4 regions of the Pseudomonas sp. GW823-FHT04A03 genome follow, and region 4 is predicted to be linked to each of the others. Evidence: predicted binding sites of a transcription regulator. Region 4 holds the regulator's gene; each other region holds the start of a gene.
The links. Region 4 encodes FliA, which starts transcription of late flagellar genes. Its sites were predicted from a motif close to CTAAAGTTTNNNNNNNNNNNGCCGNTAA; they were not measured.
Positions count from the first base shown of each region.

Region 1 (3,206 bases), on a different contig from region 4:
GGCATAAACCACCTGCAGCAGCATGTCCGAATACAGCTTCACTTCGAAGAAGACCCAGGTGTAGAGCGACACCATGACCAGCCCGATCGGCCAACACCACGGATTCTGTTTGACCGTGAGCCACACGGCGATCACACCGAGAGCGGCGGCAAACAGTTCAAGCCCGGACATGCAGGATCCTTGGGGGGAATAGAAGAGGGAGCGGATTGTACCGAAAAACAGGTGGGAAACGCGTTCCCACCTGCAAGGGCTATCAGACGCGGAACTGACGCAGCAAACCGTTCAACTGCTCGCTGAGCTCGCCCAGGTGCACACTGGCCAGGCTCGACTGTTCGGCCGCCAGCGCGGTGCTGTGGGACAAACCCGCCGCCTGGGTGACGTTCTGATTGATGTCTTCGACCACGTGCGCCTGTTGCAGCGTTGCGCTGGCAATCGAGGCGTTCAGGCCATTGAGGTTGCGCAGTGCCTGGCCGATGGCGTTCAGGCTCGCGCTGGCCAGACCGGCCTGCTCGATGGTCAGTTGCGAGGCCTTGCTGCTGTCGCCGATCACTTTCACGGCGGCTTCGGAATGATTTTGCAGGCGCTCGATCATCGTCTGGATTTCCGCCGTGGACTTCTGCGTGCGCTGTGCCAGCAAACGCACTTCGTCAGCTACTACGGCAAAACCGCGACCCTGTTCACCGGCGCGGGCTGCTTCAATCGCGGCGTTGAGGGCGAGCAGGTTGGTCTGCTCGGCAATCGAGCGAATCACCTCCAGCACACTGCCGATCTGCGTGCTTTCGGTCGCCAGAGTGCGGATGACTTCGACGGCCTGATCGATGGTGCCGGACAGCTTGTCGATCTGTTGCAGGCTGCTGTCGATATTCACCTGGCCTTGCTGGGCCTGGGCCTCGGCGTCACGCATTTCGCTGGCGGCATGTTCGGCGTTCTTCGCCACGTCCTGCACGCCGTAGGTCACTTCGTTGACTGCAGTGGCCACCAGTTCCATCTGCTGCGACTGCTGCTGGCTGCGTTGCTGGGCCTGCGCCGCATCATTGCCCAGTTCGCTGGACGACTGGCCCAAGGCACTGGCGGACACCTGCAAGTCAGCGATCACCCGGCGCAGCTTGGTGGTGAAGGCATTGAAGTGATGGGCCAACTGGGTGACTTCATCCTGGCCATGCGTGTCGAGGCTGCGGGTCAGATCGCTCTCGCCGCTGGCGATGTTGGCCATGGCGTTCACGGTCTCCTGCAACGGACGGACGATGCTGCGGGCAATCAGGATCACCAGCAGGGCCATGATCACCGCGATGACCAGCCCGACCACCGACGCCTTGATCACCTGACCCTGAAACTCGGCCTGCACATCGTCGACGTACACGCCCGAACCAATCACCCAGCCCCACGGCTCGAACAGTTTCACATAGGAAGTCTTGGCCACCGGTTCACTGGCGCCGGGCTTGGGCCAGCGATAATCCACCATGCCGGCGCCCTTGGCCTTGGCGATGGCGACCATTTCGTTGAACACCGCAAAGCCGTCCGGGTCGCGGATCGCCGAAAGGTTCTGGCCTTCAAGCTTCGGATTGGTCGGGTGCATGACCATCACGGGCGTGAGGTCGTTGATCCAGAAGTAATCATTCTGGTCATAACGCAGGCCACGAATCGCGGTCAGCGCCTGTTTCTGCGCCACATCGCGGGTCAGGGTTCCTGCTGCTTCGAGGCCTTGGTAGTAGGTCAGCAAACCGCTGGCGGTCTGCACGACATGCTGGGTTTTCTGGGCCTTGGCGTGGTAAAGGTCATCGTGGATCTGCTTGAGCATCAACACGCCCAATGTCAGCAGCATGACTACCGCCACAATCAAGATGAGCCACAAGCGTCGGCTGATCGACACACTGCGCAAGCTGTTCATAACGCTGTCACTCCGGATTCTTTTTCTTGTAATAAACCACCGCCAGCATCCAACCACGTTTCAGTGATCGGGCATACGCGACCCAAGTCGTAGAACGCGGCAGCGCTATTACGGCTTGTCTGTTAAGATTTCGGCTCCGCGCGTGAAAACCTGAATCCGAATTGATTTTTCACGGAATTTTGACTGTTTCGTGTGGATCCTGCGCGTGCGGAATCGGTACAGCTACAACTAGCTACGCTGAACGAAGTGAACGTAAAAAAATACTATCGGAGCATGCCACTGAGCATCGCTCTCTGGGGGATTGATGGATCTTTGGACGGCCTTGCAGGCACTAATTCTTGGAGTTGTAGAGGGGCTGACGGAGTTTTTGCCCATTTCCAGTACCGGACACCAGATCATTGTTGCCGACTTGCTCGATTTCGGAGGCGAGCGGGCCATGGCGTTCAACATCATCATTCAGCTCGGCGCGATTCTCGCGGTGGTCTGGGAGTTTCGGCGCAAGATTCTCGACGTGGTCATCGGCTTGCCGACCCAGCCGAGTGCGCGGCGCTTCACCGTCAACCTGCTGATCGCTTTCATGCCCGCCGTGGTGTTGGGCGTGATCTTCGCCGACCTGATCCACCATTACCTGTTCAACCCGATCACAGTTGCCGCTGCGCTGGTGGTAGGCGGCATCGTGATGTTGTGGGCCGAGCAGCGTCAGCATGAAGTTCACGCCGAAACGGTCGACGAGATTCGCTGGACGGATGCACTGAAGATCGGCTTCGCCCAGTGCCTGGCGATGATCCCCGGCACCTCGCGTTCCGGCTCGACCATCATCGGTGGCCTGTTGTTCGGCCTGTCGCGCAAGACGGCCACCGAGTTTTCGTTCTTCCTGGCGATGCCGACCATGGTCGGTGCGGCGGTGTATTCGGGCTACAAGTATCGCGACCTTTTCGTTCCGGCAGACTTCCCGGTGTTCGCCATTGGTTTTGTCACGGCCTTCATCTTCGCCATGATCGCGGTGCGCGGCCTGCTCAAGTTCATCGGCAGCCACAGCTACGCGGCGTTCGCCTGGTATCGGATCATCTTCGGTCTGGTGATTCTGGCGACCTGGCAGTTCGGCTGGGTCGACTGGACAGCAGCCAAGGCATGAGTGATTCCCGCGCACGCCGCCCGGATCGCGGTTCTTCCGGTGGCAATATCCAGCATCTGAAATTGAAGCTGGTGGTGCTGCTGATCGTCTGCGCGTTGCCGTTGTCCGGCTCGCTGTCGATGTGGCTGCGCGGGATTTCTTTGGTACCGCTGACCGCTTACGGGCTGGTCAGCGTGCTGGCGT
Region 1 is NZ_JBXAIV010000001.1:507,295-510,500, forward strand. It holds gene pnuC (nicotinamide riboside transporter PnuC) at 1-171, opposite strand, end outside; gene AC1Q9F_RS02185 (methyl-accepting chemotaxis protein) at 254-1,888, opposite strand; gene AC1Q9F_RS02190 (undecaprenyl-diphosphate phosphatase) at 2,193-3,023, shown strand; gene AC1Q9F_RS02195 (DUF1294 domain-containing protein) at 3,020-3,206, shown strand, end outside.
Region 1: a site for FliA is predicted at 2,016-2,043, ahead of AC1Q9F_RS02185 (methyl-accepting chemotaxis protein). Genes of this name have one in related genera too.

Region 2 (3,206 bases), on a different contig from region 4:
GCGATGGAGCCGAGTTCGTCATTGCGATCACTGGTCAAGCGACGGGTCAGGTCGCCTTCGCCCTGGGCAATGTCGTCGAGCATGGTCACCATTTGCTTCAGTGGGCGAGCGATGCCGTGGCCCACCAGCCAGATCACCAGCAAGCCGAGACCGGCGATGATCAGGCCGACCATGGCCATGCCGAAGGTGTCGGATTTGCGCTGGGCGTCGAGGTCGCCTTGCAGCTTTTGCAGGTCGGCCATTACCGCGTCGAGCGGCAGTTGCAGCATCAGTGTCCAGCGCGCGTCGGTCTGGCCGATGCCGAACGGCAGGTACAACTCGATCCGGCCTTGCTCTTTATTGACGGTGTAAGTCACTTCGCCGCGCTTGAGCTTGGCCATGTTGGCAATCTGCTGGGCGTCGAGAATGTCGCTGACTTTCTCGCCGAATTTGCTCGGATCCTTGGTGTAGGCGACGATCCGGCCGTTGCCGCCGATCAGGGCCATCTGTCCGGCGCCGCTGTACAGTTTCTGGTTGGCGCCCAGGAGCATTTCCTGGATGAAGTTCACCGACAGGTCGGCGCCGACGATGCCCTGGAAGGCGCCGTTGAGCATGATCGGTTCAATAAAGGAGGCGAGCATGACGATCTTGTCGCCGACCTTGTACGGGGCGGGATCGATCACGCAGGATTTTTTGGTTTCCTTCGAGCACAGGTAGTACTCGCTGGCGCGCACGCCGGTGGACAGGACTTTCTGGTCGTCGACGTCCACCAGTTTGTCCAGGCCGAGGGTGCCGTCGTCGTTGCGGAACCACCACGGCAGGAATCGCCCGTTGGCGGCGTCGATGCCGACCACGCTGGTGCCGACGTAGGTTGCATCGTTGTGATCCAGTGCGTTCTTTTCCCAACCGATGTAGGTGCCAAGAATCTTCGGATTTTTCTCGACGTTTTCCTTGATCAGGCTGATCAACTGCTCACGGCTGACGGTCAGTCGCGGCTGGCCATCGGCGCCCGGCGTGCCGAGCAGGGCGTTGACGCGTACCAGTCCGCCGGCGATCAGCAGCGGCGCTTCCAGTTCACGCTGGATCTGGCTGACCTGGGTCTGCGCCAGCGATGTCAGGCGCTGTTCGATCACTTGTTCGAACTGGGCCTGGGTCCTTTGCTGGACCATTTCCTGGGTGCGGGCACCGGAGAATAGCGCGTACAGCACCAGCGCGGCGACCACGCTGAGTACGATGGCGCCAGCCAGGGCGGCCACGGAAAACTGGATCGACTTGAACTTCATGGGAGCTCCGCACGCGAGAGGACGTCTGCGCTGCTGTATCGGCAGCCACTATTGCGCCATGAGGCAAAGTGCGTGCAATTGAAGCCGAATGTCGCAAATGGATCAGTGCACGACGCAGTTGCAGAGGGCTTGGCGCTGGATGTGAATTTTTTCCTACAGGGCTGACGGGAGTGTTCTGAAAACAGGTGCAACACGTCCGTTGTATCTGGCGTCGATACAATTACCCGCCTAGGATACGCGGCAGGTTTTCAGGGAGCTTTTGAATGAACAAGACATTGGTTGTAAGTGCACTGAGCGCAGCGCTGTTGCTGGCCGGTTGTCAGTCGGTCAACACCACCAGCGGCGGTGCCGTGGGCGTGGAGCGCAAGCAGTACATGTTCAGCATGCTGTCCTCGCAAGAGGTCGACCAGATGTATGCCCAGTCCTATCAGAAGACCGTGGGCGAGGCGTCCAGCAAAGGCGTGCTGGACAAGACCAGCAACGATGCCAAACGCATTCAGGCCATCGCCAACCGGCTGATCGCCCAGGCACCGAATTTCCGGCCGGATTCGGCGCAGTGGAAATGGGAAGTGAACCTGATCAAGAGCGACGAGCTCAACGCCAACTGCGGTCCTGGCGGCAAGATCATTTTCTACACCGGGCTGATCGACAGCCTGAAACTTACTGACGATGAAATCGCCGCGGTCATGGGCCATGAAATCGCCCACGCCCTGCGCGAGCACGGTCGTGAAGCAATGTCCAAGGCCTACGGCATCGAAATGGCCAAGCAGGGCGCCGGTGCGTTGCTCGGCCTGGGTCAGGACAGCCTGGCGCTGGCCGACACCGTGGCCAACTACGGCATGACGCTGCCCAACAGCCGCGCCAACGAAAACGAGGCTGACCTGATCGGTCTGGAACTGGCAGCTCGTGCCGGCTACAACCCGAATGCCGCCATCACCTTGTGGAACAAAATGAGCAAGGCGTCCGAAGGGGGCCCGCCTGAGTTCATGAGTACTCACCCGGCTTCGGCCAGCCGGATCGCTTCGCTGGAAGCGGCCATTCCGAAAGTCATGCCGCTTTACGAGAAAGCGCCCAAGTCCTGAAACCATGATCGCTCCCGCACTCGGTGCGGGAGCGATCTGCCGGATCAAACCCAGCCGCTGCTCTGCATCGCCTTGTACACCGCGACGATAGCCAGGATCAGGAACGCCGAGGCCGCCAGTCGACGGATCAGGGTCAGCGGCAGTTTTTCTGCTGCAAAATTACCCGCCAATACCACCGGCACGTTGGCGATCAGCATGCCCGCCGTTGTACCGATGATCACCAGCCACAGCTCCGGGTACTGCGCTGCCAGCATCACCGTAGCGATCTGGGTCTTGTCACCGATCTCCGCGAGGAAGAACGCAATCAGCGTGGTCAGGAATGGCCCGAACTTGCGGGCAGTGCTGGCTTCATCGTCGTCCATCTTGTCCGGCACCAGCGTCCACAGGGCGGTGGCGGCGAAGCTCGCGGCAAGAATCCAGTGCAGGACCGAATCGGAGAAGAAACTGCCGAACCAGGCGCCGACCGCACCGGCTGCCGCGTGGTTGGCCAGGGTCGCAGCGACGATGCCGGCAATGATCGGCCAGGGTTTGCGGAAGCGAGCGGCGAGAATCAGCGCGAGCAGTTGCGTCTTGTCGCCGATTTCGGCCAAGGCAACGATTGCGGTGGGAACGAGTAACGAGTCCAGCATCAGGATTTCCTAAGGGGCGGGTCGACACGGCTATGACACGTACAGCCTTCCCGCCCCGGGTAAGGTGTGCGTGTCATAGGTCTTGTCAAACCCTGCGATCCGTCTGGTGCGGACGCTTGGGTCGCATACGCCATGATCTGAGGATCAAGTATGTTGACGTATGCCGGACGAGCTTGGCGCTCGTGGGAGACTACTCCCCTAGGACGGAGCGGATTCTGCCTAGGCAGAATCCA
Region 2 is NZ_JBXAIV010000003.1:551,495-554,700, reverse strand. It holds gene AC1Q9F_RS12345 (methyl-accepting chemotaxis protein) at 1-1,262, opposite strand, end outside; gene AC1Q9F_RS12340 (M48 family metallopeptidase) at 1,526-2,344, shown strand; gene AC1Q9F_RS12335 (TMEM165/GDT1 family protein) at 2,389-2,973, opposite strand; yybP-ykoY riboswitch at 3,061-3,185, opposite strand.
Region 2: a site for FliA is predicted at 1,298-1,325, ahead of AC1Q9F_RS12345 (methyl-accepting chemotaxis protein). Genes of this name have one in related genera too.

Region 3 (3,206 bases), on a different contig from region 4:
ACGCCAGAGTTCTTTGAGGTACTGCCGGTTCGGCCGCGACAGGCCTTCGCGCAACGGGTACGCGTCGTAGGCCGGATGCCGGCGAATGTGCCATGCCAGCGCCAGTGCCATGCAGTTGGCGACAATCGCCGTGACCAGGCCGATACCGGTCAGCCCGAGTTTCGGCAGGCCGAACATGCCGGTGATCAGCGCGTAATTGAGCAGGAAGTTGGCCACCGTGCCGGCGAGGCTGATGACCATCACCGGTGTTGCCCGGCCGATGGCGCTGGTGAAACCGCGCAGGGCCATGAAGCTCAGGTATCCGGGCAGGGCGAACGGCAAGGCGATCAGAAATTGCCCGGCGGCGTTGACGTTGGTCTCGGTCTGGCCGAACAGCAGCAACACCGGTTTCAGATTCCACAACAGCAAACCGGCACCGAGCGCCATCAGCCACGCCAGCCACAGCCCGGCCTGAGTCAGGCGGGCGGCGCCGATGATGTCGCCGGCGCCCTGACGAATCGCCACCAGGGTGCCGACCGCCGCGATCACGCCGATGCAGAAGATCGACACGAACGAATAACTCGCTGCGCCCAGACCGCCACCGGCCAGCGCTTCGGGGCTGAGGCGGGCCATCATCAGGGTGTCGGTCAGCACCATCAACATGTGCGCCAACTGCGAGGCGATCAACGGCCCCGCCAGCCGCAGGATGGCCCAGAGTTCGGTACGCACAGGACGCTGCATGTTTTCACATCCTTATAAAAGAGAGAGCAAGTGACCGTCGATTCTCAGGGTTTGGCGCGGGTTGCACAAAGGGATAAAAAGGATGGGTGGCATGATTAAAACTCATCCTGCCGCGATTCTGCTAAGTTGGCTCAATCCCGCCATTGGAGCGTTGTGCATGTCCCGTCGTCTTCCACCCTTGTATGCCCTGCGCGCATTCGAAGCGGCGGCACGCCACAGTTCGTTCACCCGGGCCGCCGAGGAATTGTCGATCACTCAAAGTGCGGTTAGCCGACATATCCGTACGCTGGAAGAGCACTTCGCCTGCCGCTTGTTCCATCGCAGTGGGCGCAACCTGCAACTGACCGAGTCGGCACGCTTGCTGCTGCCGGGCATCCGTGATGGCTTTGCCGCGCTGGAACGGGCCTGCAATACCTTGCGCGCCGAAGATGACATCCTGCGCATGAAAGCCCCGTCGACCCTGACGATGCGCTGGTTGCTGGCGCGGCTCAGTCGCTTCCGCCATCTGCAGCCAGGCAACGAGGTACAACTGACCAGCGCCTGGATGGACGTGGACTCGGTGGATTTCAACAACGAACCGTTCGATTGCGCGGTGTTGCTCAGTGACGGGCATTTCCCGCCGGACTGGGAAGCCAGCCTGCTGTTTCCAGAAGAGCTGATTCCGGTCGGCGCGCCGAACCTGCTCAACGATCAGCCGTGGGACGTGGCGCGGCTGGCCAGCGCCGAGCTGCTGCACCCGACGCCGGATCGCCGCGACTGGCGCAGCTGGCTGGAACACATGGGGCTGTCGGATCAGGTATCGCTCAAGGGCGGGCAGGTGTTCGATACCCTGGAACTCGGGATGATTGCGGCGGCTCGGGGCTATGGGGTTTCCATGGGCGATCTGCTGATGGTGGCCGAAGACGTTGCCCAGGGACGCCTGAGTCTGCCGTGGCCGACGGCGGTCGCCAGCGGACTGAATTATTACCTGGTGTGGCCAAAGACCCGTCCAGGAGGTGAACGTTTGCGCCGCCTCAGCGACTTCCTGCAAGGCGAAGTCCGCGCCATGGCGCTGCCGGCGGTCACGCGCTTGAGCTGAAACGTTCGAGCCTGCACAATGCCGGCCTTTCGCTATACCCCTGCTGATCGCTCAAGTATTCGGTTTTACCGCCGAATACGTGCATGTGGAACCGTCGTGCCGGTCTCCACGATTCACCCCCACTATTAGAAAATTTCCGAGTCGGGATCAAGGAGGATCCCGTGGCTCGGCCAGGAGCTGTCCATGTCTCAACCTCGCGCTCGGATCGCCTCGCAGCTGGGCCTCGCGCTCGCCGTGATACTGGCGATAGTCATCAGCGGCAGTACGGTGTTCGCCCTGCGTTCGCTGGACACCGCCAACCTCGCCACCCGTGAAGAACACCTGGCCAGCGAGGCACGCCTGCTCGCCGATCAGCTGAGCACTTTTCACGGCACGCTGCGTGAAAGCACCCAGCGCCTGAGCGGGTTGTTCGAGAAGCGCTTCAGCGCGGGCCTGAGCATTCACCCGAGCGAGCCGGTCAATGTCGCGGGCACCCAGACTCCGGGCCTGCACCTGGGCAGCGAAGTGTTGAACAACAACTTCAAGGAAGTCGACGAGTTCAAGCAGATGACGGCGGGTGTTGCCACGCTGTTCGTGCGTAGCGGCGAAGACTTTATTCGCGTCAGCACCTCTCTGAGCAAACAAGACGGCACCCGCGCCATCGGCACCGTGCTCGACCACGCCCACCCGGCCTATGCGAAATTGATGGCGGGGCAGGGTTACGTCGGTCGCGCCTTGCTGTTCGATCGCTCCTACATGACTCAGTACACCCCGGTGCGTGACAGCGGCGGCAAGGTGATCGCGGTGTTGTTCGTCGGTTTCGATTACACCGATGCGCAGAACGCCCAGTTCGCCAATCTCAAGCGCTTCCGCATCGGCCAGACCGGCTCGCTGGCGCTGCTGGACGAAAAGAACCAGTGGCTGGTGGCGCCGGCCGGCGTGCAGGCGCTGGATCAAGCGGTTCCAGTGATCAATGGCCTGGCGAAAGCGCCGGGTAAAGGACAGTTCTGGAGCGACAAGTCCGAAGACTTCTACAGCATCGCCGTGCCGTTCGAAGGCGGCCCGTGGTCGGTGGTGGCGAGCATGCCGAAGGCCGAGATCCGCGCGGTGACCTGGAGCGTCGGCACTCAGCTGGCCATCGGCAGTCTGCTGGCGATGTTGCTGGCGGTCGGCTCCGTGGTCTGGTTGCTGCGCAGCAAACTGGCGCCGCTGGGTGATCTGGTGCGTCAGGCCGAAGCCTTGGGCGCCGGTGATCTGAGTGTGCGTCTGAGCGTGTCGAGCAATGACGAGATCGGCCAGTTGGCTCGCGCGTTCAACCAGATGAGCCAGGCCCTGTCGACCATGGTCGAGCACATTCGCCGCGCCTCGGAAGAGGTCAACCGTCGGGCTCAAGCCCTGTCCGGGCTGTCCGGTGGCGCGTATGAAGGCA
Region 3 is NZ_JBXAIV010000005.1:344,634-347,839, forward strand. It holds gene AC1Q9F_RS16470 (NorM family multidrug efflux MATE transporter) at 1-720, opposite strand, end outside; gene AC1Q9F_RS16475 (LysR substrate-binding domain-containing protein) at 878-1,798, shown strand; gene AC1Q9F_RS16480 (methyl-accepting chemotaxis protein) at 1,982-3,206, shown strand, end outside.
Region 3: a site for FliA is predicted at 1,849-1,876, ahead of AC1Q9F_RS16480 (methyl-accepting chemotaxis protein). Genes of this name have one in related genera too.

Region 4 (3,206 bases):
CTGATCGATACCGCCGGCCTGCAAGCCAGCGATCCGGCACTGCGCATGCAGCTGGAAAGTCTGGCCGGTCGTGGCATTCGGTCGAAAAATTATCTGGTCCTGGCAACCACCAGCCAGAAACAGGTTCTAACCGCCGCTTATCACAGTTACAAGCGTTGCGGGCTGGCCGGGTGCATCCTGACTAAACTGGATGAGACGGCCAGCCTTGGCGAAGTGCTGAGCCTGGCGATCAGTCACGAACTGCCGGTCGCCTACCTGACCGATGGGCCGCGTATTCCGGATGATCTGCATCTGCCGCGCCGTCATCAACTGGTCAGCCGCGCCGTCAGTGTGCAAATGCAGGAAGAACCCAGCGAAGAAGCCATGGCTGACATGTTCGCTGATATCTACCACAGTCCGACCAAGCAGGTTGGCTGAGGTAATGAACCGTTTTTGTACCTACATCGATGGTCTGCCATGCATTGTTCCGGTTGTGAACGCGCAGCCAGTAATGTGGCCTCCGTCTATGCAAGACAAGGTAAAGAAATAACATGGGCAGCATGCATCCCGTACAGGTGATCGCGGTGACCGGCGGCAAAGGTGGCGTCGGCAAGACTAATGTGTCAGTGAACTTGTCCCTGGCCCTGGCAGAGCTTGGCCGTCGGGTCATGCTGCTGGACGCCGACCTGGGGCTGGCGAACGTCGACGTTCTGCTGGGCCTCACACCCAAACGCACCCTGGCCGACGTGATCGAAGGCCGCTGCGAGCTGCGCGACGTGCTGTTGCAAGGCCCCGGCGGGATCCGCATCGTGCCGGCCGCTTCCGGCACCCAGAGCATGGTTCACCTGAGCCCGGCCCAGCATGCCGGCCTGATTCAGGCGTTCAGCGACATCGGCGACAATCTCGATGTACTGGTGATCGACACCGCTGCGGGTATTGGTGACTCGGTAGTCAGTTTTGTTCGCGCAGCCCAGGAAGTGTTGCTGGTGGTCTGCGACGAGCCGACCTCGATCACCGACGCCTACGCGCTGATCAAGCTGCTCAACCGCGATTACGGCATGAACCGCTTCCGCGTCCTGGCCAACATGGCCCAGAGCCCGCAGGAAGGTCGCAATCTGTTCGCCAAGTTGACCAAGGTCACGGATCGCTTCCTCGACGTCGCCCTACAATACGTCGGCGCAGTGCCCTACGACGAAAGCGTGCGCAAGGCGGTGCAGAAGCAGCGTGCGGTCTATGAAGCCTTCCCGCGTTCCAAGTGCGCACTGGCGTTCAAGGCGATCGCACAGAAGGTCGACACCTGGCCGCTGCCCGCCAACCCGCGCGGTCACCTCGAATTTTTCGTCGAGCGCCTCGTGCAGCAAACGGCAGGACCTGTGCTATGACCGCCAGCGGTATGAACCTTTACAAAAAGTCGGCGCGTGACGCGCAGTACGAGCTGATCGAGCGTTACGCGCCACTGGTCAAACGCATCGCCTACCACTTGCTGGCGCGATTGCCGGCCAGTGTGCAGGTCGAAGACCTGATCCAGGCCGGGATGATCGGCCTGCTTGAAGTCTCGACCAAATACGACGCCAGCAAGGGCGCCAGTTTTGAAACGTACGCGGGCATCCGGATCCGCGGTGCGATGCTCGATGAAGTCCGTAAGGGGGACTGGGCACCGCGCTCGGTTCACCGCAATACCCGTATGGTCAGCGACGCGATTCGCTCGATTGAAGCTAAAACCGGCCGTGACGCTAAAGATCACGAAGTTGCGGCCGAACTCCAATTGAGTCTCGACGATTACTACGGGATTTTGAACGACACCCTGGGCAGCCGGCTGTTCAGTTTCGACGACCTGTTGCAGGACGGCGAACACGAAGGGCTGCACGAGGATGGCGCCAGTGCTCATCTGGAGCCGTCGCGCGATCTGGAAGACGAACGTTTCCAGGCCGCGCTGGCGGACGCGATTGCCAATTTGCCGGAGCGTGAGCGACTGGTGTTGGCGCTGTACTACGACGAAGAGCTGAACCTCAAGGAAATCGGTGAAGTCCTTGGCGTCAGTGAATCGCGGGTCAGCCAGTTACACAGCCAGTGCGCGGCCCGCTTGCGGGGGCGTTTGGGGGAGTGGCGAGCGCGCTGAAGGCAGTGTGGGGACACTGCGAACGAGGCTGGTGCGGTGGTGAACGGCACCGGTCTTGCTCTGTTGTGCTCCAGACAGTCATCGAGTGTTTTGCCGGATTGATTGAAATGGCGCGTCCAGGTGCTGGACGCGTTTAAGACTGCTTGGAGGTCGAATTGAACAAAGACATGAAAATCCTCATCGTTGATGACTTCTCAACGATGCGGCGGATCATCAAGAACCTGTTGCGTGATCTCGGGTTCACCAACACCGTTGAAGCCGACGATGGCACCACCGCCATTCCGGTGCTCAACAGCGGCAGCATCGACTTTCTGGTGACCGACTGGAACATGCCTGGCATGACCGGTATCGACCTGCTGCGCCACGTGCGCGCCGATGAAAAGCTCAAGCACCTGCCAGTGCTGATGGTGACCGCTGAAGCCAAGCGCGAGCAGATCATCGAAGCGGCCCAGGCCGGCGTTAACGGCTATGTGGTCAAACCTTTCACGGCCCAGGCGTTGAAAGAAAAAATCGAGAAGATTTTCGAACGCATCGGCTGATGAACGCGCGGGGGAGCTATGGAGCATAAAGAATCTTCACAGGGCGACTTCGAGTCGACCCTGAAAAAACACGCGGTCGAACTGGTCGAAAGCCTTGAAAAGGGCAGGTTCGGCGACGCTGTGCAACTGATCCATGAGCTCAATCAGACCCGTGACCGTGGCCTGTACCAGGAAGTGGGCAAGCTCACGCGTGAACTGCACAGTGCGATCGTCAATTTCCAGATCGATCCGCACATGCCGCAGGCTGAGGAAGTGTCGCAAATCACCGACGCTACCGAGCGCCTGGGCTACGTGGTCAAACTGACCGAAGCTGCCGCCAACCGCACCATGGATCTGGTGGAAAGCGCGACCCCTGTGGTCAATGGCCTGGCTGACGAAGCCCAGGCCTTGAGCGCCGATTGGGGCCGCTTCATGCGCCGTGAGGTCGGGGCTGAAGAGTTCCGTGAACTGGCGCGCCGGGTTGACGGTTTTCTGGCACGCAGCAGCGCGGACAACCGCGCGGTGTCGAGCAATCTGAACGACATTCTGCTCGCCCAGGATTACCAGGACCTCACAGGCCAGGTGATCAA
Region 4 is NZ_JBXAIV010000011.1:109,065-112,270, forward strand. It holds gene flhF (flagellar biosynthesis GTPase FlhF) at 1-417, shown strand, start outside; gene fleN (flagellar synthesis regulator FleN) at 531-1,361, shown strand; gene fliA (RNA polymerase sigma factor FliA) at 1,358-2,098, shown strand; gene AC1Q9F_RS23405 (chemotaxis response regulator CheY) at 2,266-2,637, shown strand; gene AC1Q9F_RS23410 (protein phosphatase CheZ) at 2,656-3,206, shown strand, end outside.